3 regions of the Exiguobacterium sp. s191 genome follow, and region 3 is predicted to be linked to each of the others. Evidence: riboswitches for the same ligand, from Rfam matches in the RefSeq annotation. Region 3 holds a riboswitch; each other region holds the start of a gene.

Region 1 (4,971 bases), 1.1 Mb from region 3:
GTCGTCAAACAAGACGACAGCAACGATATTCCGCTGTTCGTCACGATCGACCAAGAAGGCGGCATCGTCACTCGGCTCGGAACAGGAACGAACTTACCCGGCAATATGGCGTTAGGTGCGACCCGTAGTAGTGCATACGCGAATGATGCCGGTCACATCATCGGTTCGGAACTGCGTGCACTCGGCATCAATGTCAACTTCGGTCCGGATCTTGATGTCAACAGCAACCCTGGAAATCCCGTCATCGGTGTCCGCTCGTTCTCGAGTGATCCGGAGCTCGTCGGCACACTCGGTTCCGCTCTAATGAAGGGAATTCAGTCTGAAGGTGTCGCAGCGACTGCCAAGCACTTCCCGGGTCACGGCGATACAGCGACCGATTCCCACTATGGCTTGCCGGTCGTCGACCGGTCCTTGCAGGAGCTAGAACAAGTCGAGCTCGTACCGTTCAAGCGAGCTATTGCTGAAGACATCGATATGATCATGACAGGACACATCGGAATGCCGCAAATCGAACCTGAAGTCGTCACGTCGACAAATGGTACCTTCCCTTTACCTGCGACGTTATCGGACGATGTCATCACGGGCGTACTGCGCGAAAAACTTGGCTACGATGGCATCGTCATCACAGACGCGTTGAACATGCAGGCGATCGCCGACAACTTCACGGAATCAGAAGCCGTCTTAAAGACGTTTGACGCTGGAGTCGACATCGCGCTCATGCCGACGATCCTTCGTTCCGAGCAAGATGTCACAAAGCTCGATCAGATTTTCAAGGATGTGATCGCAGCAGTCAAAGACGGTCGCCTCTCAGAGGAACGGATCGATCAATCGGTCGAGCGAATCCTGACGCTGAAAGCAGAACGCGGAATTTGGAACGGTACGACTGACACGACATCCCTAGCTGAAAAAATCGCGCACTCGAACCAAATCGTCGGCAGTCCCGAGCATAAAGCAAAAGAACGCGCGATGACGGAAGCCGCGGTCACACTCGTGAAAAATGATCAGCGGACGTTACCATTCAAACCGAAAAAGAATGCAAATGTTCTTGTGATCGCTCCTACGGCGGATCAAACGGACAGCATGAAAAAAACGATCGCGTCCCTACCGAAGAATCGGAACTGGCACGTGACGACAGCGAATTACTCGGCTACTACGCTACCGCTCGACCAAAACCAGACATTACGGGCGCAACTCGATGCAGCAGATTACATCATCGTCGGTTCCAACGTCAATACGAGTGCTAAACTACTACCTACTGCACCAGAACAAGCGATTCCGGCTTCAATCTTCCGCTATGCGAAACAAACGGATACACCATCCGTCCTGCTCAGTCTCCGTAACCCATACGATGTTGCTGTTCAACCGGACGCACCGGCACACGTCCTCGTCTATGGCTTCAAAGGCGACCCGAACGGACCAGACTCCGAAGCAGGCAATCTGAAATCAGCGGGACCGAACCTGCCTGCAGGTATCCGAGCGATCTTCGGAACGTTCAAACCACAAGGCACTTTACCGGTTGATGTGCCGGTCTTTCAGAACGGTGTCTTTACCGATCAACTGCATCTTAAATTCGGTGACGGCTTTAAAAACTGGAAAAAATGATGACGTGATACACCAAAAGACCGAAGCTCCTTTACAGGATGCCTCGGTCTTTTAACGATTGATACGGATATTCGGCTTCTTCTTTCGAACGCTTGTAGACACGATGAAGTGAATAAGTCAACGAAACATAGAGGATGACGACTAGGATAGTCGCGATGGAACTCCCCATTGTAAAACCGAACTGAAGCAACCCCTGAAAATTCTGAATCGTAGCATATGTTCCGTACACCGCCATCAAGATGGGAATGATGTACCCAACAAATCTCACTTTTACTTTTCCGAGCACCTGTTGCACGACATATGCCGCGAGAATCACAAGTGCGATCACGATGATTTCCATTCCAATCCCTACTCTCACTAAATGGTATTCCTAATTCTACCATTTAGTGATTCAAGAAGATACCGCTCGTGCCGGAATCGTTTCGTAAACTGACGCAAACGTCTCTTCCGTCCACCCCATGTGCCAGAAGAGTAACTCATAGTAACAGCTCGTCACGAAATGACGTTTCATCCGCTCGCGTTCCGTCGGGCTCGCTTGTTCCGCCAGCGCATCAAGCCGTGCAATCTGTTCAAAGACGACCTTTTCAAACCATTCCGAGCTGTACGTGTCGATCCATTGCTGATAGATTTTTTCTTCCGGAGTACACGTCAGTAATTGCTGTCCGACTTCATAATACAACCAGTAACATGGCAAGATGGCAGCAATCGTCTCACCGAGCGTTCCTTCACTCGCATGATGCATGTGCGAGACATACGCATATGCTGTCGGTGCTGGTTCAAATGCTTCAAGATCTGCTTCCGTAATACCGAGCGGCTCAAAAAATGATTGATGTAAGGTCAGCTCTGCCTCGTAAGTCGAAGTCGCATGTTCGGCAAGTGTCGCGATCGTCGCGAAGTCGTCTGCTTTTGACGCTGCCTTCGCTTGAATCTTCGCAAAGTGTTTTAAGTAATAGGCATCCTGCATGACGTAATGCCGAAATTTCGAGAGTGGTAACGTCCCCTCTCCGATTCCTTGAACGAATGGGTGCGTAAAACTACTGTCCCAATACGCTTGTGCCGCTTGTTTGATTTCTTGTGTGAATGTCATGATCTCATCCTCCTCGTTTAGTATGAAACGAAAAAACACCACCCCGAAACACACGGGCATGGCGCAAGAAGAACAAGACTTGACGCCACTTCCCTCCGTAAGTACGAACTTAATCAGGTTCAAAGGGTCCGAACGTCTTCGTTCGTCTCAGTCGGTCTACCGACTCCCCTAGTGGTCATTATTCGATTCCCATCCACTATAGCATGCTGAAAACGGAAGTCAAGTTGTCCTCTTTTCGCTATACTATGGAGTGTCAGAAGACGGATGCCGTCTCCATCTACAGACCGATTCCGAACTTCTTTCGTTCTCGTACACTAACTTTAGTACCTGATACTATAATTCATTCTGTTACTTACAAATTGGAGGATTTCATTATGCATACACCAACAAAAATCATGGCGTCAGCCGTTATCGCTTCTGCTCTATTACTCCCGACAGCCGCATCTGCCGAACAAGTCGTCGATAAGACGATCGTCACACTCGGGGAGTCACTCGGCGCAAAGGATAAAGCATGGGTGCTTTCCCGTCTCAATGCACCGGAAGGCATCACGCCGATCATCGCAACTTCTGCTGACGAAGAAAAATATCTCGGGAAAAACATTCCACAGTCGCAAAAAGGCGGCAACATGTATTCGTCGGCTAAGATTGAACTGACGGAAAAAGGTGATGGACTTTCCGTCTCGACGGAGAACATCACATGGGTGACAAAGGATATGTATCTCAACGCTCTCGTCACAGCGGGTGTCAAAGATGCCGACATCACGATCACTTCTCCCTACAAGGTGACCGGGACATCGGCACTGACAGGAATCATGAAAGCGTACGATCAAACTTCCGCTGAGACGGGAATTAAGTTAAGTGACGAACGCAAGGATTTAGCACAGCAAGAATTATCGGTCACATCAGACGTCGGAAAAACGGTCGGCACGGATAAAGTCGCTGACTTAATGAATGAGATCAAGGCTGAGATCGCCAATCAAAAACCGGAAACCAAAGTCGAGATCGAAAACCTGATCGTCCAAGTCATTCAAAACAACAATATCCAGTTGTCTGACGCACAAATGGACCGGTTGACGAATCTATTCAATCAAATGGAGCAAGCGAACATCAACTGGGGACAAATCGAGAGTGGTTTGAAAAATGCGGGGCAAGACATCCACGCGTTCGCAACATCAGAAGAAACGAAAGGTTTCTTCGCTAAATTATTCGATGGACTCAGTGACTTCTTCAGTTCAATCGCTGGCGTGTTCAAATAATTCAGACTTCCGTAACTGACAAAAAAATAGTAAACTAGAGATATCTGAAACGAAAGGTGGTGTGAAAAGATGGACTTTGCCGCGTGCAAACACTGGTTGATGGAACAATTGTATCTGTTGCGCGCGATTTTTCATGGAATGGCGTTCTAAGGCACCCGTCTGCCCTTTTTTAGAACTTCATGATTGAAAAATACAGCAAAGCGCATCTTTCACACGTTAGGGAGAGTGCTATTTGCGCTCTCCTTTTTTTGATGCGCGCGAAAGGATCAATTGATTATGATGATTTGCGACATTCAACACCTAACCAAACAATTCGGAGGCGAAACGATCTTAACGGATGTTTCCCTCTTCTTAAACGAACACGACCGTGTCGGTCTGATTGGACGAAACGGGAGTGGCAAGACGACATTACTCCGCTTGCTTGCTCGCCTTGAGCAACCGGACGGTGGTGTCATCTATCAAAAGAGCGGTTTGACGATCGGCTATTTGGAACAACTTCCTGTATATAGTGAGACGATGACCGGACTCGACGTCCTTTGGACAGCGTTTGAAGACATCCTCGCGATCCGTTCTCGGATGCAACAGTTGGAGCAAATGATGGCGACAGCACCAGATGATCTCGATGCACTACTCGCACGATATGCGGAAGCGACGAATGCGTTCGAACAAAAGGATGGCTATCTACTCGACTCGAAAATCGAACGCATGGTGAACGGCTTACACCTTCGTCCGTTACTCACTCGTCCTTTCCACCAGTTGAGCGGTGGTGAACAGACGAAGATTTGTCTCGGTCGCATGTTACTCATGGAGCCAAATCTGCTCATTCTTGACGAACCGACGAACCATCTTGATTTAGCTGCCGTGGAATGGCTGGAGCAGTTCTTACGGGACTACACAGGAACCATCCTGCTCGTCTCTCACGACCGGGTCTTCTTAGACGCCGTCGTCACCTCGATCGTTGAACTCGAGGACGGTGAACTGACAACCTATATAGGGAATTACAGCGCGTTCGTCGTCGAACGAGAA
Region 2 (4,971 bases), on a different contig from region 3:
GAATCCAATAGCCGCGAAAACGGATCGTCTGCCATTTCAATACAATCACCTCTGAACGGATTATACCCTGTTCTGAAGTGATTGATGCCATTCACGCACAGCATCTGTCATTTGCTGCGCAGCGAGTTGCCGATCTTCTTTAGCGAAAATTTCTGAGATGACGGCATACCCTTCTAGCGGGATGGGCAGAGAGGAGACATTCGTTGCTGTGATTCCACCAATACCGATTAGAGGTAATCGTACAGCTTCCCGAATCGCCTGAAGCATCGTATGCGACATGGAATCAGCGTCCGCTTTGGATGACGTCGCAAATAGAGACCCCACGCCTAAATAAGATGCTCCGTCTCGTTCTGCTTCAATCGCTTGTGCAACGGTTGCTACCGACACACCAATCACGGCATCTGGTAAAAGGCGACGTGCTGCGGTTAAAGGAATGTCTTCTTGTCCGATATGCAAACCAGCTCCGACGAGTAACGCGATATCAATCCGATCATTGATGATCAAAGGAATGTCGTGTCGATCCGTGAGTGCTTTCAACCGAACTGCCTGATCGAAGAATTCCTTTCCTTGCGCTGTTTTTTCCCGTAATTGCACGATCGTTGCACCACCTAAAATGGCTTCCTCAACGACCGTCTCGATCGCGACTCCAGGATGGTACCGACGATCCGTCACTGCATAGATGGAGTAATCAATTGACACGTTCTGTCACCTCCACCAGATCTTGCACCGTCATGAGGCTGATGGCATTGAACAACTCTCGTTTAAAATCACCAAGACCTTGCGCGGAGGCTGCTTGTTCTCCTGCTTTTCCCATGACGAATGTCCCGTGGACAGCCGCCTCAAATGTCGTATATCCTGCACCGAGGAAGCTCGCAATCAAGGAGGCCGTCATGCAGCCCGTACCCGTGATGTCTCCCAAACGTGGTGTTCCTACATGTAATTCCATTTCACGCGTTCCATCTGTGATGTAGTCGTTCGGACCTGTCACGACGAGGACAGATTGGTGTTTGCGAGCAAATGCACGAATGCTTTCTCGATCCATCATTGCATCTCCCGCAGCATCGACTCCCTTAGTTCGCCCATCTTCCCCAAGTAACGTCTTGATTTCAGAAGCATTTCCTTTAATGACCGTACACCCGAGATCAATGAGTTCTTTAGAAAAGGCAGTACGTAATGTCGTTGCCCCTGCTCCAACTGGATCAAGAACGATCGGGACATTCAAACGTCCCGCTTCACGTGCTGCGAGTCGTTGAGCTGCTTGCATGTCTGCATCGATCGTACCAATGTTTAAGACAAGAGCTTGCGCGAGTCTAACCATCTCTTCTACTTCACGAATGTCTTCCGCCATGACGGGTGATGCTCCAACAGCGAGTGTGACGTTCGCGCAGTCGTTGATCGTAACCGTGTTCGTCAGATGGTGAATGAGTGGTTTGTGTTCAAGAATGGTCGTAAACATGTGTATCCCTCCAAAGTGAGTGAAAATGATGTGTCGGTCCAATACCTTGTCCGAGAGCAAATCCATGACGAATTGCCTCCGTGACATAGTTTTTCGCCTGTCGTACACTATCTGTTAAATCTTCTCCAAGCGCCATCCGTGCTGCAATCGCTGCAGATAAGGTACAACCAGTTCCATGAGTATGTTGATTGTCTAACCGTTCCGATGTGAAACGATGTTCCACTTCCCCATCAAACAACAAATCCGTTGCAGCTCCTGAGAGATGTCCACCTTTTAGTAATACTGCCCCTGTCTGTGTAGCCAATTGATGCATCGCCAGTCGCATTTCCTCTAGATTGGTCACTGATCGTCCTGTTAACCGCTCCGCTTCCGGTAAATTCGGTGTAACGAGTGTCGCAAGCGGCAGAAGTTCTGAAATCAATGCTTGTTCAGCTTCCGTCCGCAATAGGGCATGACCACCTTTAGCGACCATGACGGGATCTAATATGATAGGAACTGTCTGTTTGCGGAGATGTGTAGCAATGACACGAATCGTCTGCGCATTCGAGACCATCCCGATTTTGATCGCATCGACACGAATGTCTGAAAAAATCGACGTTAACTGGGCATCTACGATTTCTGGGGATAACTCTTCCACCGCTTGAACACCCAACGTATTTTGCGCCGTGACGGCTGTCAGGACGCTCATTCCATAAACCCCTAAAGCCGAAAAGGTTTTTAAATCTGCTTGAATCCCAGCTCCACCACCGGAGTCGGATCCTGCAATCGTCAGTACATGTTTCATGTTCTTTTCACCTTCCCATCGAGCAATGTAAGGGAGTCGTGACCGACAAAAAAAAGCGTCGACCGCTGTAAAAAAGCAGTCGACGCTATACGAAAGCGTTATACACGCATTCCGGTATCCGTTCGGCTCAACTTTCCTACGCTGGTATTATCCAGTTCAGGTAATAGGGTCGAAAACAGATTGGTTTTCCTCTCAGCCGGATTCCTCCAGCTCCCCTAGTTGCTCAAGTATTCGTTTCGCCTTAACTGTAGCATAGAGAAGAAAAAAAAACGAGCCGAAGCCCGTTTTGATTACAGATATGCCAATGGATTGACTGCATTCAGAGGAGAAGAAGCACTGTATTGATAGCCTCCGACATGTAGTTCGAAATGTAAGTGTGGTCCTGTTGAATTCCCTGTACTACCAAGTGTCCCGACTTGTTGACCTTGAGAGACCGTTTGTCCTGCACGAACCGATAATGAACTCATATGTGCGTAGACAGTCGTGTACACTTGTCCATCGAGGAAGTGAGAAATCATGACATGATTGCCGTAAGGTCCACCACCTGATGCTGTAATGACCGTTCCAGCTGCTGCAGCGACGATTGGAGACCCGACCGAACCACTGAAATCAACACCGTTGTGGAACGTATAACCGTTCGCGCCGCTTGCTGGTCCGAATCCTTGCGACACTCCACCAGAAGATGGTCGAACGAATTTCCCTCCACTCGAAACAACGGGCGGGGCAACAGAATCAGTTGACTCCGAACTCTTACCTACTTGTTTTGCTGTTTGAGCATTCGCTTTAGCGGCTTTTTCGGCTACCGCTTTCTCCGCTGCTGCTTTTTCAGCCGCTGCTTTAGCGGCTGCCTTCGCTGCCGCAATTGCACGTTCTTGCGCTTCGAGAGTCGCTTGAAGTTCTTTTGCGTCTAACAGTTCTGTCGTGAACTTGGTCTTCCCTTTTCGTAATTTCTTCAGCGTGGCACTACGTTCTTTCATTTGAAGCTTTAACGCTTTCTTTTGTTCAAGCAATACTTTCTTTTCTTGCATTTGCTCCGCTTTTTTCTCAACGAGCGCTTGTTTTGCTTCTGCTAATTTTTGTTGCGTTGCGATGTAATCCGAAATCATTTTATCGTCTTGCTCAGCGATTTTTTTCCCCGCCATGACACGGCTGAATAAATCACCTAAATCCTTCGATCCAAAAATGACTTCTTCCCATTTAATCGAGTTTCCATCGTTCTCTTGGAAAACACGCAAACGATCACCGAGTAGTTCTTCCTGTTTCTGTAACATTTCTTCGTAACGGACGATGTCTGCCTTTAACTCATCGATTCGAACGTTCAACTGTTCGATTTGTTTATTTTTTTCAGAGACTTGGAAAATCTTTTCGTTGATTGCTGCGTCAATTTGATTGATTTGACGTTGCTCTTTTGAGATTTTAGCTTCTTGTTTTTTGATCGCTTTTTCAAGTTTACGTTGTTCAGCGGCATTTTCAGCCTTTTTTTCTTTAATGGTCGCTGCTGCGATCGGTTGCGTTCCTGTTATAAGTAATGCTCCTAAAACAATGGTAGAAATTAGTTTTTTTAGCATATATCGTTTTCCTCACTTATGTTTTTTCATATTTTATTATAGTATTCAAGTTTCTCTCATATCTGAAATAGATTATAGCACCGTAATCGTTTCAAAAAAATTTCATTTACATTTCAAATGAAAACGGTTTTTTGTAATATATGATTTGTTTTTTGAAAATGACAAAAAAAAGAACCGTTGCATATGCAACGATTCTTTACGATTAAAACATCGACATTGGATTGACTGAGTTAGCTGGACCTGTTGCACTGTAGCTGTATCCACCAACGTGAATTTCGAAGTGTAAGTGTGGACCTGTTGAGTTTCCTGTGCTACCACGTGTACCGATTTGTTGACCTTGGCTGACACGTTGACCTGCACTAGCGTTCAATGAACTCATATGTGCATAGACTGTCGTATAGGTCTTCCCGTTCAATTGGTGAGCGATCATGATGTGATTTCCGTAAGGTCCGCCACCTGATGCTGTAATGACTGTACCAGTTGCAGCTGCCACGATTGGCGTGCCAACTGGACCACCGAAGTCAATCCCGTTATGGAACGTATAACCGTTCTCTCCGCCTGCAGAACCATACCCTTGTGTCACAGCACCAGCAGTTGGATGAATGAAGAGTCCGCCTGATGATGGTGACGGTTTAGGTGTCGCAGGAGCTGACGGCGCTGGAGCAGGTGCAGCTGGTGCTGGTGTAGATGGTTTTGGTGCAGATTGTTTCGTCGAACCAGAAGGTTTTGCTGACTGCGCTGCCTTCTCTTGTGCTGCTTGCTGAGCTGCTGCTTCTTTAGCGGCTTGCTCTTCTGCTGCTTTTTGTGCTGCTGCTTGCGCTGCTTCAGCCTCTGCTCTTGCTTTCGCTTCACGTGCAGCCTGAGCTTGACGTTCTTTTTCGATTCGAGCTTCACGTTCACGCGCTGCTTTTTCAGCTGCAATCGCTTTTTCTTGCGCAATCAAAATTTGTTGGACTTCTTTTGCATCCATCAATTGTGTTTCGAACTTTTCTTTTTTCTTACGTAGTTCTTTTAAGCGTTTGTTCCGCTCTTTTAATTGTGATTCAAGATCCGCTTGTTGACGTTTTAATTCTTGTTTCTCAACGACCAACTGCGCTTTCTTTTCTTTTACTTCTTGTTGCGCATCCGCTAATTGCTTTTGAGTATTTTGATAATCCGTGATC
Region 3 (4,971 bases):
GATGGAGACGAAGCGGAAACGAAGCTTGAGAAACTTGGATTCGTTGTTGAGACGACAGAACGAAATAGCGATACAGTCGAGGAAGGCGATGTCATCAGTCAGACACCGCGTGAAAACGCACAAGTCAAGAAGGGTTCGACAGTCAACTTGGTCGTCTCTACAGGTAGTGCTCCGGTCGAAGTACCGGATGTGACAGATGACGCTGAAAAAGAGGCGATCGCCACATTAAAAGAGGCTGGATTCGCAAAAGTCGAAGTCGAACGTGAAAAGTCGGATGAAATCGCGCGAGGTAATGTTATCCGACAATCGATCTCTGCTGGAACGGAAGTGATCGCAAAAGAACAGACGATTACGATCACTGTCTCAGAAGGAACTTCGTCCTTTGAATTGAAAGATTTGACGAACTTATCGAGTGATGAAGCAAAAGCGTATCTCGATGAAATGGGTCTCGACGGCACGTTTGAACAAGAATTTTCAAGTGACGTGAAGCTCGATCAAGTCATCCGTCAATTCCCGCAAGCAGGAGCACAAGTCGAACCGAACGACTCCGTGACTGTGTTCATCTCAAAAGGTGAGGAAGAAAAAACGGTGACGGCAACGTTCCCTGAAAAGGTCGTCTATGATGCGGTCAGCGAGAACGAGGACGAGGAACCACCGAAACAAGTCATCCGGATTGAGACGGAAGACGCGAAAGGGAAGCGGACCGTCATCGAGGAATCGATTGATCAAGATGAGACATTCGACGTGCCGGTGACAATCGATCCGGGAGAAGAAGGAAAAATTACGATCTATAAAGACGATACGGTATATCGTTCAAAAACCATCACGTACAATCAAGCAAAAGACGCACAATGAATGTGATGAAAAAGGAGTGCATAGGATGACGGAACAACGCATCGAAGAGAATCGAGAAGGAACGATCATACGCCTGCAGGGTGGCTTTTATGATGTCATGACACCAGAAGGAGAGGTCCGTTCACGGGCAAGAGGGAATTTCCGAAAACGCGGCATCAGTCCAGTTGTCGGAGACGAGGTCGTTCTTCATATCGAAAGTGAGACGGGATATATTCTCGAAGTGAAGGAGCGGGACAACTTTTTAGTACGCCCTCCAGTCGCGAATATCGACCAGGCATTGCTCGTCGTCTCGGCGGCAGAACCTGATTTTTCAGCGCACTTGCTCGACCGATTTCTCGTTTTGATCGAAGCGAAGGAAATTCAACCCGTCATCCTGTTGACGAAGATGGATTTGCTGGACGATGTTAAAGGACCGGCTGTCCGAGAGGCGATTGCCGCTTACCGGAAGATTGGGTATACGGTCATCGAGACATCAAGTGAGACGTTGGCAGGTGTTGAGCAAGTCCGTCCGTTACTTGCTGGAAAAACGAGCGTTCTCGCCGGACAATCCGGTGTCGGGAAAAGTTCATTGCTCAATGCACTGGAACCCTCTCTTGATTTAGAAACAAGTGCGATCTCGAAATCACTCGGACGAGGACGTCATACGACGCGCCACGTCACATTGATGCCGCTTGCCGAAGGATTGATTGCCGATACGCCAGGTTTCTCGAACCTCGATTTTCCGTATGATATGGAAATCGAGGATGTACGGTGGAGTTTCCCTGAATTCGTGGCTGTACAAGATGATTGCAAATACCGAGGTTGCTTGCATTTGAATGAACCCGGTTGTGCCGTCAAGGAAGCCGTCGAAGCCCAAGAAATCATGTCCTCTCGTTATGAGAACTATGGTATGTTTATAGACGAAATCAAGAATCGAGCCCGGAGGTATTGAAGATGATTAAAATTGCACCATCTATCTTATCAGCAGATTTTGCGAATCTCGAACGCGATGTTAAAGCAGTCGAAGCAGCAGGCGCGGACTATATCCATTTTGATGTCATGGACGGTCAGTTCGTACCGAACATCTCATTTGGATTACCTGTGCTTAGCAGCTTACGTCAAAAGACGGATATGATTCTCGATGTCCATTTGATGATCGACCAGCCAGAACGTTTCGTCGAGGATTTCGTCAAAGCAGGGGCGGACATCGTGACGTTCCACGTCGAAGCGACGAATCATGTCCATCGTGTCTTGCAACAAATCAAAGCAGCGGGCGCAAAGGCAGGAGTCGTCTTGAATCCCCATACGCCATTATCAACGATTGAACACGTCCTTGAGGATGTCGATATGGTTTTATTGATGACGGTCAATCCGGGCTTCGGTGGACAAGCCTTCATCGAGCGTGTCATGCCGAAACTCGCAGCACTTGCGCAAATGAAAGCAGAGCGTGGTCTGACATTTGAAATCGAGATTGACGGTGGCGTCAATCCGGAAACGGCAAAGCTTTGCATCGATAACGGTGCGAACGTTCTCGTCGCAGGATCAGCAATCTACAATGCACCAGATTATGCGGAAGCGATCACTAGCATTCGTCAAGGGGCTGCCGTATAATAAGAACGAGAAAACGAAATATGATGACCGCAAGGGGTGTCGCTTGAAAAGCGGCTGAGAGGAGTCTTTTAGACTTTAACCCTTCGAACCTGTTCCGTTCAAACGGACGTAGGGATGTGGCGCACGCAGGCAGTACGGCGTTCGTCGTACTGCCTTTTTGCGTCCTCTCGTACAATGAAGGAGGAAAATAGCATGAAACGGTTACAAATGATGATGGAAATTGCCATCTTCGCCAGTCTCGGAGTCGTCTTTGATTTACTGATTCCATTCAAAATGCCACAAGGAGGCTCAATCAGCTTAGCGATGTTACCGATCTTCGTCATGGCATTTCGCCACGGTGTCGTCGGAGGGGTCGTCACGGGAGCGCTTGTCGGTACGATTCAATTGATGTTCGCTCCACAAGTCTTGACGATCGTTCAACCGATGCTTGACTATACGATTGCGTATGGTGTCGTCGGATTAAGTGGTCTGTTCGCGCGTCAAGTCAGACTAGCCGCGCGCAATGGACAAAAGAAAAGCTTGATGGCGTTCGTTCTCCTGGCGACGTTATTAGGCGCAGGACTCCGTTATATATGTCATGTCATCAGTGGAATCGTCTTTTTTGCCGAGTATGCCGAAGGTCCAGTCGTACCGTATTCATTGATTTATAACGCGACATACATGGTACCGTCTTACGTTCTTTGTGGTGTCGTTGCGGGTCTTTTATTCACGACTGCGCCACGCTTACTCCGTTATTCGGCACGAGGCGTCTGAGATGCGGGCGATTCTCGTCTGTGCCGGTCCGCGAGAAGAAGCGCCGGATTTACGGACGTTTTGTCAGCCAGGTGACTTTATCGTCGGTGTCGACGGTGGTGTTCAGACGATTGAATCGTTTGGGCTGACATGCGACCTGACGATTGGTGATTTTGATTCTCTTGGTTATGTACCAGAAGGGGCAATCGTTCATCCGGCCGAGAAAGATGAAACGGATCTCGAACTGGCACTTCGTACAGTCTCAGAGAAGAAACAGTTTGAGGATACCTTCATTATCGGGGCGACAGGTGGGCGGCTCGACATGACCGTCCAAAATGTATATCTATTGAAGCGATACCCAGAGGCACGACTCGTGACGAAACGAGAAGAGGTACGATACTTGGCTGAGGGAACGTATGCAGTCGAAGCAGGGAGCTATCATTATCTTTCGTTCATTCCACTCGTACCATCGACTTTAAGCTTATCCGGAGTCAAATATCCACTTGATGCACATCCAGTACCGGTCGGAGGTTCCTTGACCGTCAGTAATGAATGGTGTGCGTCAGAAGCGAAGGTAGAGCTCCATCAAGGAGAACTATTGATGATGCGGACGCTTAAGGAATAGCACAATCATAGGAAAGAGGCCGTGGATGACTCCGCGGCCTCTTTTTAGATGAAATTATTCTTCGAGTTGAGAAGGGGCGACACGGATGTCGCTTTGAGCGGATAGATGTTTTCCTTTGACGAAGAGATGATAACTTCCCCACATGACAAGGAAGAAAGGAACACCGATGTATAGTGCGATTCGTTGATCCGCTTGAAACGCAAGACTGACGAGGACGACGACGTTAAGTGTCAACGAAATCAGTGGTAACACCGGATAGAGTGGTGTCTTGAATTTCAGTTCGGATACATCGTGTCCGTTTCGGACGAACTGACGACGAAATGCAAGCTGCGAAGCAGAGATTGAAATCCAGCCGACTTGAGCCCCGAGTCCGGCTAAGGACAAGAGCCAAATGAAGACGGTATCTTCTGCGAAAAATGCGGTCAGAAGCGATAACATCGCGAACATCATCGTAAAGAGCAACGCCCGCATCGGCACACCACGTGCATTGACGTAAGATAATTTCTTTGAAATCATCCCTTCTTGCGCCATTGCCCATAACATCCGAGTCGCCGCATATAATCCGGAGTTTCCGACGGACAACAACGCTGTCAAGACGACGATGTTCATCAAATCAGCAGCGTACGGAATACCGATCGCATCAAAGACCATGATGAACGGACTGCTGACTCCGCCAGCTGTTTCATAAGGAATTAATGCACCAACGATCGTAATCGATAAGACGAAGAAGATGAACGTCCGCCAGACTGTATTGCGGATGGCTTTTGGAATCGATTTTTCGGGCGTGTCGGACTCCCCAGCCGCAACACCGATCAATTCCGTTCCTTGGAAGGCGAAGTTGACGGCAATCATCGTCGTCAAGACACCGAGAATCCCGTTTGGAAACCAACCGCTTGCCGTAAAGTTCGCAAATAACGATGTCGGACGATCTGCTTCCATCGGTAACCAGCCGAACCAAGCAGCGCCACCTAGAATGATGAAGAACAGGATCGCGAGGACCTTCAAACTCGAGAACCAGAATTCAGCTTCACCGAATGCTTTGGCGGAGACGGCATTCAGACCGAACAGCAAGACCGTAAAGACGGTACACCAGACGACAACGGGTACGTTCGGAAACCAGCGGTCCATCAAACTGCCGGCAGCTGTAATTTCGAGTGCCACCGTCACGG

The links. Region 3 has a riboswitch for thiamine pyrophosphate ahead of thiT (energy-coupled thiamine transporter ThiT). Riboswitches for the same ligand answer to the same signal wherever they lie in the genome.
Region 1: another riboswitch for thiamine pyrophosphate. It lies ahead of tenA (thiaminase II); the one in region 3 lies ahead of thiT (energy-coupled thiamine transporter ThiT).
Region 2: another riboswitch for thiamine pyrophosphate. It lies ahead of thiD (bifunctional hydroxymethylpyrimidine kinase/phosphomethylpyrimidine kinase); the one in region 3 lies ahead of thiT (energy-coupled thiamine transporter ThiT).

Annotation. Positions count from the first base shown of each region.
Region 1 covers NZ_JACSNC010000001.1:278,393-283,363, reverse strand. The annotation lists gene KNQ09_RS01450 (glycoside hydrolase family 3 protein) at 1-1,602, shown strand, start outside; gene KNQ09_RS01445 (hypothetical protein) at 1,634-1,942, opposite strand; gene tenA (thiaminase II) at 1,994-2,689, opposite strand; TPP riboswitch at 2,763-2,869, opposite strand; gene KNQ09_RS01435 (DUF1002 domain-containing protein) at 3,064-3,945, shown strand; gene abc-f (ribosomal protection-like ABC-F family protein) at 4,222-4,971, shown strand, end outside.
Region 2 covers NZ_JACSNC010000004.1:118,155-123,125, forward strand. The annotation lists gene thiE (thiamine phosphate synthase) at 61-699, opposite strand; gene thiM (hydroxyethylthiazole kinase) at 689-1,456, opposite strand; gene thiD (bifunctional hydroxymethylpyrimidine kinase/phosphomethylpyrimidine kinase) at 1,437-2,240, opposite strand; TPP riboswitch at 2,357-2,467, opposite strand; gene KNQ09_RS15210 (murein hydrolase activator EnvC family protein) at 2,531-3,808, opposite strand; gene KNQ09_RS15215 (murein hydrolase activator EnvC family protein) at 4,011-4,971, opposite strand, start outside.
Region 3 covers NZ_JACSNC010000001.1:1,339,104-1,344,074, reverse strand. The annotation lists gene pknB (Stk1 family PASTA domain-containing Ser/Thr kinase) at 1-855, shown strand, start outside; gene rsgA (ribosome small subunit-dependent GTPase A) at 881-1,786, shown strand; gene rpe (ribulose-phosphate 3-epimerase) at 1,789-2,445, shown strand; TPP riboswitch at 2,468-2,577, shown strand; gene thiT (energy-coupled thiamine transporter ThiT) at 2,638-3,198, shown strand; gene KNQ09_RS07265 (thiamine diphosphokinase) at 3,200-3,802, shown strand; gene KNQ09_RS07260 (amino acid permease) at 3,857-4,971, opposite strand, start outside.